Regions from separate parts of the Rahnella sp. ATs2 genome, predicted to be linked through region 2. Evidence: predicted binding sites of a transcription regulator. Region 2 holds the regulator's gene; each other region holds the start of a gene.
The links. Region 2 encodes LexA, which represses DNA repair genes until DNA is damaged. Its sites were predicted from a motif close to TNCTGTATGTACATACAGNA; they were not measured.
Positions count from the first base shown of each region.

Region 1: a site for LexA is predicted at 1,115-1,134, ahead of uvrB (excinuclease ABC subunit UvrB). Genes of this name have one in related genera too.
Region 3: a site for LexA is predicted at 1,628-1,647, ahead of ACJY2G_RS19680 (YebG family protein). Genes of this name have one in related genera too.

Region 1 covers NZ_JBLYPL010000010.1:81,754-86,012, forward strand. Annotated here, with positions in the region: gene uvrB (excinuclease ABC subunit UvrB) at 1-989, opposite strand, end outside; gene ACJY2G_RS12630 (hypothetical protein) at 1,534-1,962, opposite strand; gene ACJY2G_RS12635 (ABC transporter ATP-binding protein) at 1,979-2,689, shown strand; gene bioD (dethiobiotin synthase) at 2,694-3,374, opposite strand; gene bioC (malonyl-ACP O-methyltransferase BioC) at 3,563-4,259, opposite strand, start outside.
Region 2 covers NZ_JBLYPL010000001.1:28,083-32,341, reverse strand. Annotated here, with positions in the region: gene zur (zinc uptake transcriptional repressor Zur) at 1-221, shown strand, start outside; gene ACJY2G_RS00125 (CsbD family protein) at 425-634, opposite strand; gene dinF (MATE family efflux transporter DinF) at 826-2,190, opposite strand; gene lexA (transcriptional repressor LexA) at 2,489-3,097, opposite strand; gene ACJY2G_RS00110 (diacylglycerol kinase) at 3,217-3,585, opposite strand; gene plsB (glycerol-3-phosphate 1-O-acyltransferase PlsB) at 3,716-4,259, shown strand, end outside.
Region 3 covers NZ_JBLYPL010000020.1:3,477-7,735, reverse strand. Annotated here, with positions in the region: gene ACJY2G_RS19695 (nitrilase family protein) at 1-39, opposite strand, end outside; gene ACJY2G_RS19690 (LysR family transcriptional regulator) at 146-1,012, shown strand; gene ACJY2G_RS19685 (GNAT family N-acetyltransferase) at 1,040-1,501, opposite strand; gene ACJY2G_RS19680 (YebG family protein) at 1,661-2,041, shown strand; gene phoC (acid phosphatase PhoC) at 2,138-2,875, opposite strand; gene ACJY2G_RS19670 (GFA family protein) at 3,129-3,551, shown strand; gene ACJY2G_RS19665 (M24 family metallopeptidase) at 3,581-4,259, shown strand, end outside.

The DNA.
Region 1 (4,259 bases), on a different contig from region 2:
GGCAGATAGTCGAACAGCGTCGGAGGTGCCTCGCCCGGCCCGCGCCCTGAAAGGTAGCGCGAGTAGTTTTCGATACCGGAGCAATAACCCAGCTCGTTCATCATTTCGAGATCAAACTGCGTGCGCTGGCTGATACGCTGTTCTTCCAGCAGTTTGTTATTGGCCAGCAGCACTTTACGGCGATCCGCCAGTTCGACTTTGATTTCTTCCATCGCCTGCACGATGCGTTCACGTGGGGTCACGTAGTGCGTTTTTGGGTAGATGGTGAAACGCGGCACTTCGTGCTGAACCTGACCGGTCAGCGGATCAAACAGCGACAGACGTTCGACTTCCTGATCGAACAGTTCAATGCGTAGCGCCAGATCGTCAGATTCTGCCGGGAACACGTCAATGACTTCCCCGCGCACGCGGAAAGTACTGCGCTGAAAAGCCTGATCGTTACGGGAATATTGCAGCTCCGCCAGACGACGCAGAATGGCTCGCTGATCGATAATCATCCCTTTGGTCAGATGCAGCATCATTTTCAAATACAAGTCGGGGTCACCCAGACCGTAGATGGCAGAAACTGACGCTACCACGATGACATCCCGGCGTTCCAGCAGGGCTTTAGTCGCGGAAAGACGCATTTGCTCAATGTGTTCGTTCACTGAGGCGTCTTTTTCAATAAAAGTGTCTGAGCTCGGGACATAGGCCTCGGGCTGATAGTAATCGTAGTAGGAGACAAAATATTCCACCGCGTTCTCCGGAAAGAACTCTTTCATCTCGCCATAAAGCTGCGCCGCGAGCGTTTTGTTCGGGGCGAGCACCATCGTCGGACGGTTCAGGTCAGCAATCACATTCGCCACGGTAAAAGTTTTGCCTGAACCGGTCACCCCGAGCAACGTCTGGTGCGCCAGCCCGTTCTCCAGCCCTTCTTCCAGGCGGCGTATCGCCTCAGGCTGATCGCCTGAAGGTTTAAATTCGGAATGCAGTTTGAACTCTTTACTCATGACGGGCTACCTGACTGAAATGGAAATGCACAAGGCCGTACGGGCTGAACCGGTGAACAGTTCGGGGAAAAATAGTATGAAAGACTTGGCAATTTTTGCCAGTCCAAATTTTACCGCCATTATAATACTGTATATAAAACCAGCTTCCAATCAATAAAAACGGCACCTCTTTTAACATCTTGCTGCCACTGCACTTTTTTAGGTTATGGCAAATGAGAAATCTCACCATCAGTTGACATTTTTATCCCGATATTTACCGCTATTCACTTTCTGACCACAGCTTGACGAAGATTGACACAACTGTGACGAACGAATTACGCCTGTATTGCTTTTAACTAACTCATTGATATAAAACCACATCATCAAAAAGCTGCGAATACGGGCAAACTGAGCGCAAGCCGCGTCCTGACTCGTCTGTAGCAACTTTTCTTACTCTCATGCACAAGGTTATCCACAGGAATAGTGGATAAGTCTCAGTACACCAGGCGCGGCGGGAGTTGGTAAAAAACCATTTTTTGCTCCGTCAGCGCCTGAGAGCTCTTTTTTAGTTATTTTTTATCTTTTTTATCTCCTTATTTATGCCTATTTCGCCTGGATTTCCGAGCGGATGTTCCTTGCAAAACCCAAAAGTGCATCTGATCAGGATTTTCCAGCTTCTCAACGGCGCAAACCTTGCACCAAAATTAGTGAAACCGGCACTGCCAAAGTGCAGTTTCCTTTTACAACGGCTCACGCCGAATCTCCAAATCCTGACAATACTCATGAATAATCCTAAATCATCCGTACGTGGCCTGTTAACAGCCACGTAACGTCTCTTTTTATCACTGCCTGGTAAAACTTGGCCTGAGAGTTGCAAATTCACTCTTTGAAGAGATTTCGTGAAGGATTCCCCTGTAGAACGCGCATACAGCGGAACATAAATGTCAGAAACATGACAGTGGCCGTCAAAATGCAGTCCGGTGAAAAGCGCCATGAGGGAGGTATGTCTGATGTTAAGTGTAAAATCCGTTAATCAGTACTATGGGCAAAAACATATTCTTTGGGACATCAATCTCGAACTGTACCGCGGGCAATGCACCTGCCTGATCGGGCGAAATGGCGTGGGCAAAACGACGCTGATCAATTGCATCATGGGGCATCTTCCGGTGAAAAGCGGCGCAATTTCCTGGCAATCGCGTGATGAAGAGCCGCAAAGTCTGCTGAATCTGCCTGTGGAAAGCCGCGCACAGATGGGTATCGGTTATGTACCTCAGGGGCGGCAGATTTTTTCGCAGATGAGTGTCGATGAAAACCTGCAAATCGCCATGATGGCGAGCCGGAATAAGACGCGTCGCGTGCCTGAAGAAGTCTATGACCTGTTTCCGGCGTTAAAGGAGATGGGCACGCGTAAGGCAGGAGAACTTGATGAAAGCCAGCAGCAACAGCTGGCCATCAGCCGGGCGCTGGTTCAGGAGCCGGAATTACTGATACTGGATGAACCGACCGAGCACACCAGCGCATCGATGGCGGCGAACATGGGCAATATTATTCACCGCCTGAACCGGGATCTGGGTCTGACATTATTGCTGGTCGGCCACAAACTGCCGTTCTTCCGCAGCGTCGCCGACCGGTTCTGTCTGGTCGATGGCGGCCGCAATGTCGCACAGGGCACGCTGGCACAGCTCGACGATCAGTTAATCAAAAACTATCTGACGGTCTGATGTTTCACGCCGTGAGACGGTCAAGATCCAGATATTGTCCCAGATTAACGTCCAGTCCGGCGCTCAGGTACGGGATCTCGCCCAGCAGCGGCGCAGGCAGCATACGCGTGAGCGTATCCATATACGCCTGATGATGCTTCCCCGTTTCCTGCACGTCGTTGGCTATCCAGCCCGCCAGATGCAATCCGCTTTGTGCGATGGCCTGCGCCGTCAGCACCGCGTGGTTAATGCAGCCGAGGCGCATTCCCACCACTAACACCACCGGCAACTGCTCGGCGATAACCCAGTCAGCAAAGGTATAATCCGCGGTCAGTGGCGTATACCAGCCGCCCGCGCCTTCCACAATTACCCAGTCCGCCAGCGGTTCCAGATGGCGTAAACCTGCGGATAACACCTGCGGGTCAACCGGACGCTTTTCCAGTTCGCTGACGATGTGCGGTGAGGTCGGTTCGATAAAAGTGCAGGGATTCACTTCGTCATAACGCAGACCCACGGTGCTGTAAGCCTGCAACGCCAGAGCATCGCTGTTACGTGGCCCTTCGGCGGTCATTTCACTGCCAGATGCCACCGGTTTGTATCCGGCGGTTGTGTGTCCGGCACATGCGGCAGCCTGCAAGAATGCGGTGGTCGCGACGGTTTTTCCGACTTCAGTGTCGGTGCCGGTAATGAAGTATTTTTGTTTCATGAAAAGCCTGGGGTTGGTTGGCTCCCTCCCCGCATTGAAATCAGGTTTTGCTCCTCCCCCTGCGAAGGGGGATGTCGGGAGGGGGTTTTAAAGACGACTCCAGAGTTGCCATTAATACCCCACCCCAGCCCTCCCCTTCGCAGGGGAGGGAGCAGACCGCGCCAGTTTCAAACCAGGGAGGAGCTTTGTTAACGTGGGATAAGTTCTTCGACCTGCAAAATGCCGTAGACCAGCCGGTAGTTGAGGGGCAGGATGCCGTCGCGCCGGACGTAGTGTTTTTCCAGCAATTGCAGACGTCCGCGTCCGCCCAGACCGCCGAGGCGGCCGTTTTTGATGTGCGTCGCGCCGATGCCTTTCAGCGAGCGCATCAGTGACATCACATCGGGGAATTCGGCCACGTGGTCGCTGAAGGTTACTTCGTGGCGGTACGGTGCGCAGGCTTCGGCTATTTTGTCCGGCGTCAGAAACTGGTTCACGTGACGGCGGCCATCGACTTTCATCCATGCCGCAGCCAGTTCGTTAAGCGAACCTTCCGCCAGCGTGGAAAACAGTACCAGCCCGCCGTTGCGGGTGACGCGGTGCATTTCTTCCAGCGCGCGCGGTAACGCGTTACACCACTGCACCGCCAGATTGCTGAAACAAATGTCGACAGAATTGTCGGCGAACGGCAAACGTTCTATGTCGCCCGGCACATATTCATCGGCGGAATCCAGCTCACGGGCACGGTCTAACATGCCGTCGGAGAGATCCAGCGCAATAACCTTTTTGCCCTGCGCCTTCCAGTGACGGCTAAAATGTCCGGTGCCGCAACCCGCATCGACGACCAGATTGCCGGCGTCTTTAAGATACGGCGCTGCGAGCGCCAGTAATTCCTCGCCTACATCA
Region 2 (4,259 bases):
CGTCTGCGCTGTTCATCTGCGACCGATGCGGGCTGGTGACAGAAAAAACCACTGACGGTATTGAAGAGCGTCTGGCGAAACTGGCGACGGAATCCGGCTTTGAGCTTCGCCATTCTGTCGTGGAAGCCCACGGTTTATGCGGGGAATGTAAGGTTGTGGAAACCTGTGACAGCCATGAGCACTGCGATCATGACCATAGTATTGTGGTGAAAAAACGCTAAGGGATTTGGGTATTTGAGCGGGGATTTACTGAAGCTGAGTATGTGAAAAAGCTAAGAAGTGAAGTGCAAAAGCTAAGAAGTGAAGACATTAAGTAGTGAAGACATACAGTTGGGTACATCCGTGTACCCGTATCCTGAAGCGTTTCGGGTAGGAGCAGCTAAATCTCAGGATACGTCACTGACACGCGAGGGGGAGTCGCGTATTACCAGTGATATTTGTTGCTGGTTTCCCATTCCTTGAGCTCTTTCTCGGCCTGATCTTTCTGATAGCCGTAACGCTCCTGAATCTTACCAACCAACTGATCACGTTTACCTTCAACCACTGTCAGGTCGTCATCGGTCAGTTTGCCCCATTTTTCTTTCACTTTCCCTTTGAACTGTTTCCAGTTACCGTCGGCTTGGTCCTTATTCATAAAATATCTCCTGTTACCTTGGGTTTATGGAGCTGCGTTTTGTTCCGGCAGCCCGTCCTTAACACTTCTAAGGTTAGTAGAGAATCTGGATTAATCCTCCCCGAACAGGGATAAAAACCATTATTAGGATTATTCCAAAGCAGGAAATAACGGCAAAAGAACATTTATCTTTTTGATAAAACACTGCCAATTCAGTGTCCGGGAGAAGAAAACCAGGTATCGCGCTGCCAGTAACGACGCCATATCCAGCCCAGTGAAATCCCGCGCAAGCCGAGGAAGACGGTCAGCGCCAGCCATAACGCATGGTTTCCCAGTACCGGTAAAGTCAGAAGCGTCAGCCCGTATCCGAGCGCTGCAACCACCATGCTGTTACGCATATCCCGCCCGCGCGTGGCACCGATAAACATCCCGTCGAGCAGATAACACCAGACCGCCACCAGCGGCAATACAATTTGCCAGCCGAGGTAATGATCCGCCAGCTCGCGCAATTCGGGGAGTGATGTGAGCGCATTTATAATCGCCCCGCCGGCTACGGCATAAATTAGCGCAAAGGCCAGCGCCACCAGTCCGGCCTGACGGCACGCGGCATGCCACACGTTGAGCAGCTTTTCGCGATTGCGCGCACCGAATGCCTCACCGGAATGGGCTTCGATGGCATACGCAAAGCCGTCGAGTGCAAATGCGGTAAAGGTCAGCAGGTTCATCAGAACAGCGTTGACCGCAACAATGTGGCTGCCCAGCCGCGCACCCAGTATGGTCAGTGAGGCAAAGCATAGCTGCAACAGCAATGAGCGCAGCATGATGTCGCGGTTAAGTCCGAGAAGACGGCGCAAATTACCGCGCCACGCACCGGTGATTTCTGCACCGGTGATACCGCGTCGTTTCATGACACGCCAGACTAAATACAGCCCGATGAACAACGTGAAATACTCTGCACTGGCAGTTGCCATTGCCGCACCACGTACGTTCAGCCCCAGCCCCATTACCAGCCAGATATCCAGAATAATATTCAGCAGATTTCCCGCGATCAGCAAAATCACCGGCCCGCGAATATACTGGATGCCCAGCAACCAGCCGAGGATCACCAGATTCGCCAGAGAAGCAGGCGCACTGTACCAGCGGATTTCGATAAACAGCCTCGCCTGTTCCAGCACCGACTGACTGCCACCCACAACATGAAACGCCAGCTCCATCAGCGGATGGCGAAATAACAGGATGATGACACCGGCCAGCACCGCCAGCAAAAAGGGCTGCACAAAAGCACGTGCCAGCAACTGATTGTCTTTTGCGCCCAGCGCCTGTGCGGTCATGCCGGTGGTGCTCATGCGCAGAAACAGCAGCATCATGAAGAGGAAAGTCGTGACCATCGAACCAACCGCCACACCACCGAGATAATCGGCACTGTCGAGATGACCGATCACTGCGGTATCCACCAGACCAAGAAGAGGCACCGTGATATTGGAAAAAATCATCGGTAACGCCAGCGTCCAGAGTGCTTTATCTGCGGGGCTTAGAAAGGTGTTTTTAAATGATTGTCGCAGGGAATGATGTTGCATAGAGAATCTCATGCCGGAGGTTCAGGTTATGCCCAAAATGACATCGCCCCGAAAGGGGCGATGATGAGAGAAACGCATTTCTCTTTGAATTCACATGGATGCCAGAGGCGGCCGCCATCCATATTCAATTAGTTTTAGTTTTCTATTTCTGACCCGGCAATTGCTGACTCAGCAATTTCTGACCGAGTAATTCGAGTTGCAGGAAGGCGGCAAGTAAGAGAATCCCGATGAGCTGACATGAGTCAGTGATTCGGGTGAACGCACGCAGCCAACGCGTCTGCAGCTCGAAGTACGAAGGTCAGATCCAGTTGCCGTTACGGATGACGCCTACGGCTAGCCCTTCAATACTGAAATTCTGTTCGCGCAAATCCACCACGATCGGCTGGAATTCGCTGTTCTCAGGCAATAACTGCACCACGCTGCCCTGCTTTTTCAGGCGTTTCACGGTGACTTCATCGTCGATACGCGCCACGACAACCTGGCCGTTACGCACATCCTGCGTTTTATGCACGGCCAGCAAATCGCCGTCGAGGATACCAATGTCACGCATCGACATACCGCTGACGCGCAGCAGGAAATCGGCGCTCGGCTTGAACATCGCTGGATCAACCTGATAATGCCCTTCGATATGTTGCTGTGCCAGCAACGGTTCACCGGCGGCAACGCGGCCGATCAGCGGTAAACCTTCTTCTTCTTCCATCAGCAGACGGATACCACGAGATGCACCGGAGACAATCTCGATAACGCCTTTACGTGCCAGCGCTTTCAGGTGTTCTTCCGCCGCATTGGGAGAACGGAAACCCAGACGCGATGCAATCTCTGCGCGAGTCGGTGGCATACCGGTGGTGGAGATATGATCGCGAATAAGGTCGTAGACCTCTTGTTGTCTGGTCGTTAAAGCTTTCATTCCGCCCCCTGGTTGTTTATACAGTCTTGCTGTGAGTATATACAGCTAAACGGTCAATGAAAACCTAAGATTGAATAAAAACAGGGCATAACGGTGATTCCTGGAATACAGATTCCAGATCAGAACCATCGCGGCCAAAAGATACTGACCCAGACAAAAATCGCCAATATGATGGTCAGAAGTACGGCAGCAGAACCGATATCTTTTGCCCGCCCTGAGAGCACGTGAAACTCAGAGCCGATACGGTCAATCGCGCATTCCACCGCACTGTTGAGCAACTCGGTGACGCAGACCAGCATCACGGAGCTTACAAGTAAAATGCGTTCAACCGTGCTGACATCGAGCCAGAAAGATAACAAAATTAACGGGATAGCCACGCTGGCTTCCTGGCGAAAAGCCGCTTCGTTCTGCCATGCGGCTTTCAATCCTTTCCAGGAATATCCGGCCGCTTTATAAATTCGGGTAAATCCAGTGACTTGGTTCGCCATTTCGGGTACTGATCCTTGAAGGGTTGTCCTTAAAAGTGTGCCGTATTTTAGCTTTTATATGACCACAGATCTCCACGGATCTTTCTGGTATCCTTGCGGCGAAATGGCTAACAAGAGGCTTCACGTTTTTATGTCAGGTTGGCGTAGACTTTATTACACATTATTGAATTTACCACTCTCATTGCTGGTAAAGAGCAAGGTCATACCTTCAGATCCGGTTACCGAGTTGCATTTGGACCCGACGCGCCCGATTTTGTACGTATTGCCTTACAACTCCAAAGCAGACTTGCTGACGTTGCGTGCGCAATGTCTGGCAGAGAATCTGCCCGATCCCCTTATTCCGCTGGAAATCGACGGAACGCTGCTGCCAAGCCATGTTTTCATTGCTGAAGGCCCGCGCGTGTTCTCGTATTACACGCCGAAGCAGGAATCCGTAAAGCTGTTCCACGACTATCTGGATTTGCACCGCAACAATCCGGATTTAGACATCCAGATGCTGCCGGTTTCCGTGATGTTTGGTCGTGCGCCGGGCCGTGAAGGTCAGGATGATACGCCGCATCTGCGCGTACTGAATGGCATCCAGAAATTCTTTGCCGTGCTGTGGCTCGGACGTGACAGTTTTGTCCGTTTCTCCAATACCGTTTCCCTGCGCTATATGGCGACAGAGCACGGCA
Region 3 (4,259 bases), on a different contig from region 2:
CTGAACTACCGCCGTTTTAATTGATGCCGACATTGTCATTCTCCGTAAGCGTTAATGTTTAGGGTTCACGCTGGTATTAAAGCAATGCGACTGATAACTTTATAATGAAGTATTTTCTGTTTCTGATAACCAAATGGAATGCAAAATGAATACGCGTTTGCTTAAAGCTTTCGTCACGCTCGCGCATGCAGGGAATTATGCGGAGGCGGCTGATACTCTTTCCATCTCGCAACCGGCACTGACCAAGCAGATCAGTTTGCTGGAATCCCGGCTTAATGTGACGCTGTTTGATCGCGGACGCCATGGCACCACGCTCACGCCGGGAGGGCGACGGCTTTTACCCGAAGCGGAGAAAGTGCTGCGCCAAATGACGGCCTTTATGCAGCACGCCGGTCAGGTGGAAAAGGGCGGAGAGGGGCTACTGGCTGCGGGATTTGGCCTGTCGAGTTTTACCTTTGCGCCGCAATGCATCGCCAGATTCAGGGCAGCATATCCCGGTGTGGATATCACGCTGGAAGATCTGCCTTCTGCCGTGCAATACGACATGCTGCAAAGCGGGGAATTACAGACTGGATTTGTGCGCGTGCCACCGGCTGCACCGTTGAGTTATCACGCCTTGTTTGAAGATCAACTGGTGTGTGTGGTGCCCGCTGACGATGGAACGACGGTGGCTGGGTGGCTGAAACAGAAACCGCTGCTGCGTTTATATCCCGATCGCGGGCGCGGGTTGAACGCGCAAACCGACCGCTTTCTGGATGAAAACCAGCTGTACACAGCTTCCGTGCAGCAGTCCGAAGATATCCAGACGATTGTCGCGCTGGTCGCCGCCGGTGTCGGTGTCGCGCTGCTGCCCAAAAGTGTCATGCATATTGCGCCGCCAGGACTGAAGACGCTGCCGCTGAGTGGCAAAGCCACCCGCTGGCAGGTAGGGATCGCATGGGATCCGCGCAGGGAGGATTTAATCCGCGATAATTTTGTGCGGATGGTGACTGAAATGACGGATGCTGGCTAAAACCCTCGAATCCTTCACTAGCCTTAATCAGTCTTTCTTCAGATAAAGCCCCGGACGGGTGATCACCCAGGTGTAATTGGGCTCGTTCACCGGCGTATAGCCAAACTTCTCATACAGCCAGGGGGCTGTTGAGGTAAACAATGCCATCCTGCGCAGCCGGGCGGTGACCGGATGCGACTGAACACATTCAATCAGCCATGCTCCCAGATTTTTCCCCTGATATTCCTCCAGCACATACACATCGCACAGATAGGCAAAGGTGGCGTAATCAGTGATAAAGCGGGCGTAACCAATCTGTTTTTCACCGTCGAACAAGCTAAAATTGAGGCTGTTTTCCGCGCCATCGCGCACCGTTTGCTCGTCAATTCCCGGCGCCCAGCTCGAGCGGGTCAGATAGGCGTGGACTGCAGGAATATCCAGCTGGCTGATGTCGGTGGTTATCCGGTAGGCGTCTTTGCTCCAGTTGCAGACTTCTTTCACGTTTGTCACGGAATCCTCACAAGTACGTTATAAAACGGGTTATTTTCTACCTTAGCGGTTATCTGGAAGAAATTCACGCCTGCGCCGCACTATAAAAAACAGGCTGGATGATGTATCCTGCATTGATTATTGGTATGCTGTATATAATTACAGTATAAGGAGCGAATCATGGCTGTTGAAACAAAGTTTGTTGTCGTCAGAAAAGGTGAAGAAAAAATGACATTTGCCAATAAGAAAGAAGCGGACGCTTACGACAAAATGCTCGATATGGCAGATGCTTTTACTGACTGGTTGTTGCAGAGCGAACTTGAGATCGATGAATCGCTGGCAGAAAACATTGCCCTTCGCCTGGCTGAGCAAAAAGATACCGTTCAGCACATCCTGCGCACCAGCAAGCTGCCGGAAGAAGAAACTGCAAAAGAACCTGTCGCGCAGACTGAAGAACCGGCAGTGACTGAAGCTGAAACAGAAGAAGCAGCGGAAGAAACGACTGAAGAAACCGCAGCAGCGCCAGCCCCTAAAAAGACGCGTGCTGTTAAAGCGGCCTGAATCGCTTTTTGCTCTCCGTAAAAAAACCGGCTTATCAGGCCGGTTTTTTTGTTTTTTATAAGCGATATTTGAAAATAAAAATTTTCTGAAAGACGCTTATTTGTGTTGTTTCGCGAACTCTTCTTTAGCTTTCTTCAGTTGTTGCTGGAAAGCGTCGTTGGTGTGCAGCGTTGCTACAACCGCAGAACCGACGATACGCGCTGCATCAACATCACTCTGCCAGTGGTATCCGCAAATCACACGGCTCTGGCCTAAATCATAACCGCGCTGCAGGATCTGATCCTGACGTTGCGGGTTGATTTCAGTCAGCACTAACGCCGTTGCCCAGCCAATTGACGTATGACCTGAAGGATAAGAGCCGTTCTTCGAAAGCTTATCCTGTTCGGTGGTGTTACACGTCGGGACGCCGTAGAAGGCAAACGGACGGATACGCATGTACTTCTCTTTCGCGCCACGCGTCGCCAGATCCCCGGCATCTTCAATCATATTGGTCAGCAGTTTGTGCAGTTCCGGCGTGTCTTTGGCGGTAATCGGTGATCCAAACGCACCGGAGAAGGCATTCGCCACACCGCCTCCACTCAGGTTTGCATCTTCAGCAGCCTGCTTGCCGCGCTCGGTTGAACGCAGCAGACGGCCTTGCTCATACATCGCCTGGTCATTGAGGAACGCAATGCTGCCCACAGCCGGTGGCGGTGGCAGTAAAGTCAGGCTGTTGATGGCCTGGTCATTTTTTAAATAGTAGAGATCCGGTTTGGTGGTGGCATCGTTGCCGGTCAGGGCAAACGCATTAAATGAAACAAGTCCCGCGAGGCAAAAAGTGGTGAGTCTTTTCATGTTAGCTTCCTTACGTGCAGCTATTTTATTTTCATTACGGAATCATTTCCGTAACATTTCCTAACATTGGGTAGTAAAACAAAATAGGTGACAGAAAGTTGGTATGAGATCTCAAAACGAGAAATTCATACCGGGCATGAATGTTTTACGGCTAAAAAATGGGCTTTTTAAGGTAAAGCTGTAATGCGCGGCGAAATTTGGTACAACATTTTCTCCGCCTATCCGTCTGTTCATCCGACACAGGGAGATTGCTATGCCAGATAAATTGTCCGCTCAATGCCATTGTGGTGCCGTCACGTTTAAGGTCGCACTGACCGACGGTTTTAACGGCGTGCTGCGCTGCAACTGTTCATTTTGCCGTATGCGCGGCGCGGTCGTCGCCACTGCCGGTGAAATTGAAATCACGCAAGGCAAGGATAAGCTGACGGAATATCGCTTTAACAGCGGTGAGGCCGCGCATTTCTTCTGTTCGGTCTGCGGTATTTATACCTTCCATCAGCGTCGCTCCAATCCCGAATTTTATGGCGTCAATGTCGCCTGCATCGAAGGCGTATCGCCCTTCGATTTCTCTCCGATCCCGGTCAGTGATGGCATCAACCATCCGAAAGACGGCGGGAAGGGCGGCGTGGCGGGCTACGTTATTTATGAACCCAACATTTCTGAATCTGACTCCTGATAATGATTTCTGACGCATAAGGAAACGCAATGAATTCTGATACTGCCTACACACTGGCCACTGTCCCGGCACCGGTCACTTACCCTCAGGTGCCCACGCCGGTGTTGTCGGATGAAACCATGAAAGCCCGGCTGAACAGCGTTCTGAGCGCCATGCAGCAACAAGGCTTATCTTCGCTGGTGATTTACGCCGATAAAGAACACGGCGGCAATTTCGAATACCTTTCTGGTTTTATCCCGCGTTTTGAAGAAGCTTTGCTGGTGGTAAGCAGTGACGGCGAACTGACCTACATAATGGGTAACGAGAATCTCAAACTGGTGCCGCATGCCCGCAACGGAGGAGCCTGTCTGCACGCGCCGGTGTTTTCCCTGCCCAATCAGCCGATGAAACATCATCAGCCGCTGCAAAATCTGCTGGCAATGGCGGGCGTGACAGCGTCACAAACCACCGGCGTCGCGGGCTGGAAATTGTTCCGTATCGATCCGCAAACCGATCCATACAGCTTTGATGTACCGGCGTTTATTCTGGATGCGGTGCGCAGTGCTGCCGGTGGAAAAGAGAATGTGGTGAATGCCACCGGCCTGTTTATCGCGCCGGAAAATGGCGCACGGTGCATTAATAATGCCAATGAAGTTGCATTTTATGAGTACGGCGCAAATCTGGCGTCATCCAGCCTGATGGCCGCACTGGACGCGATTGCTCCCGGTA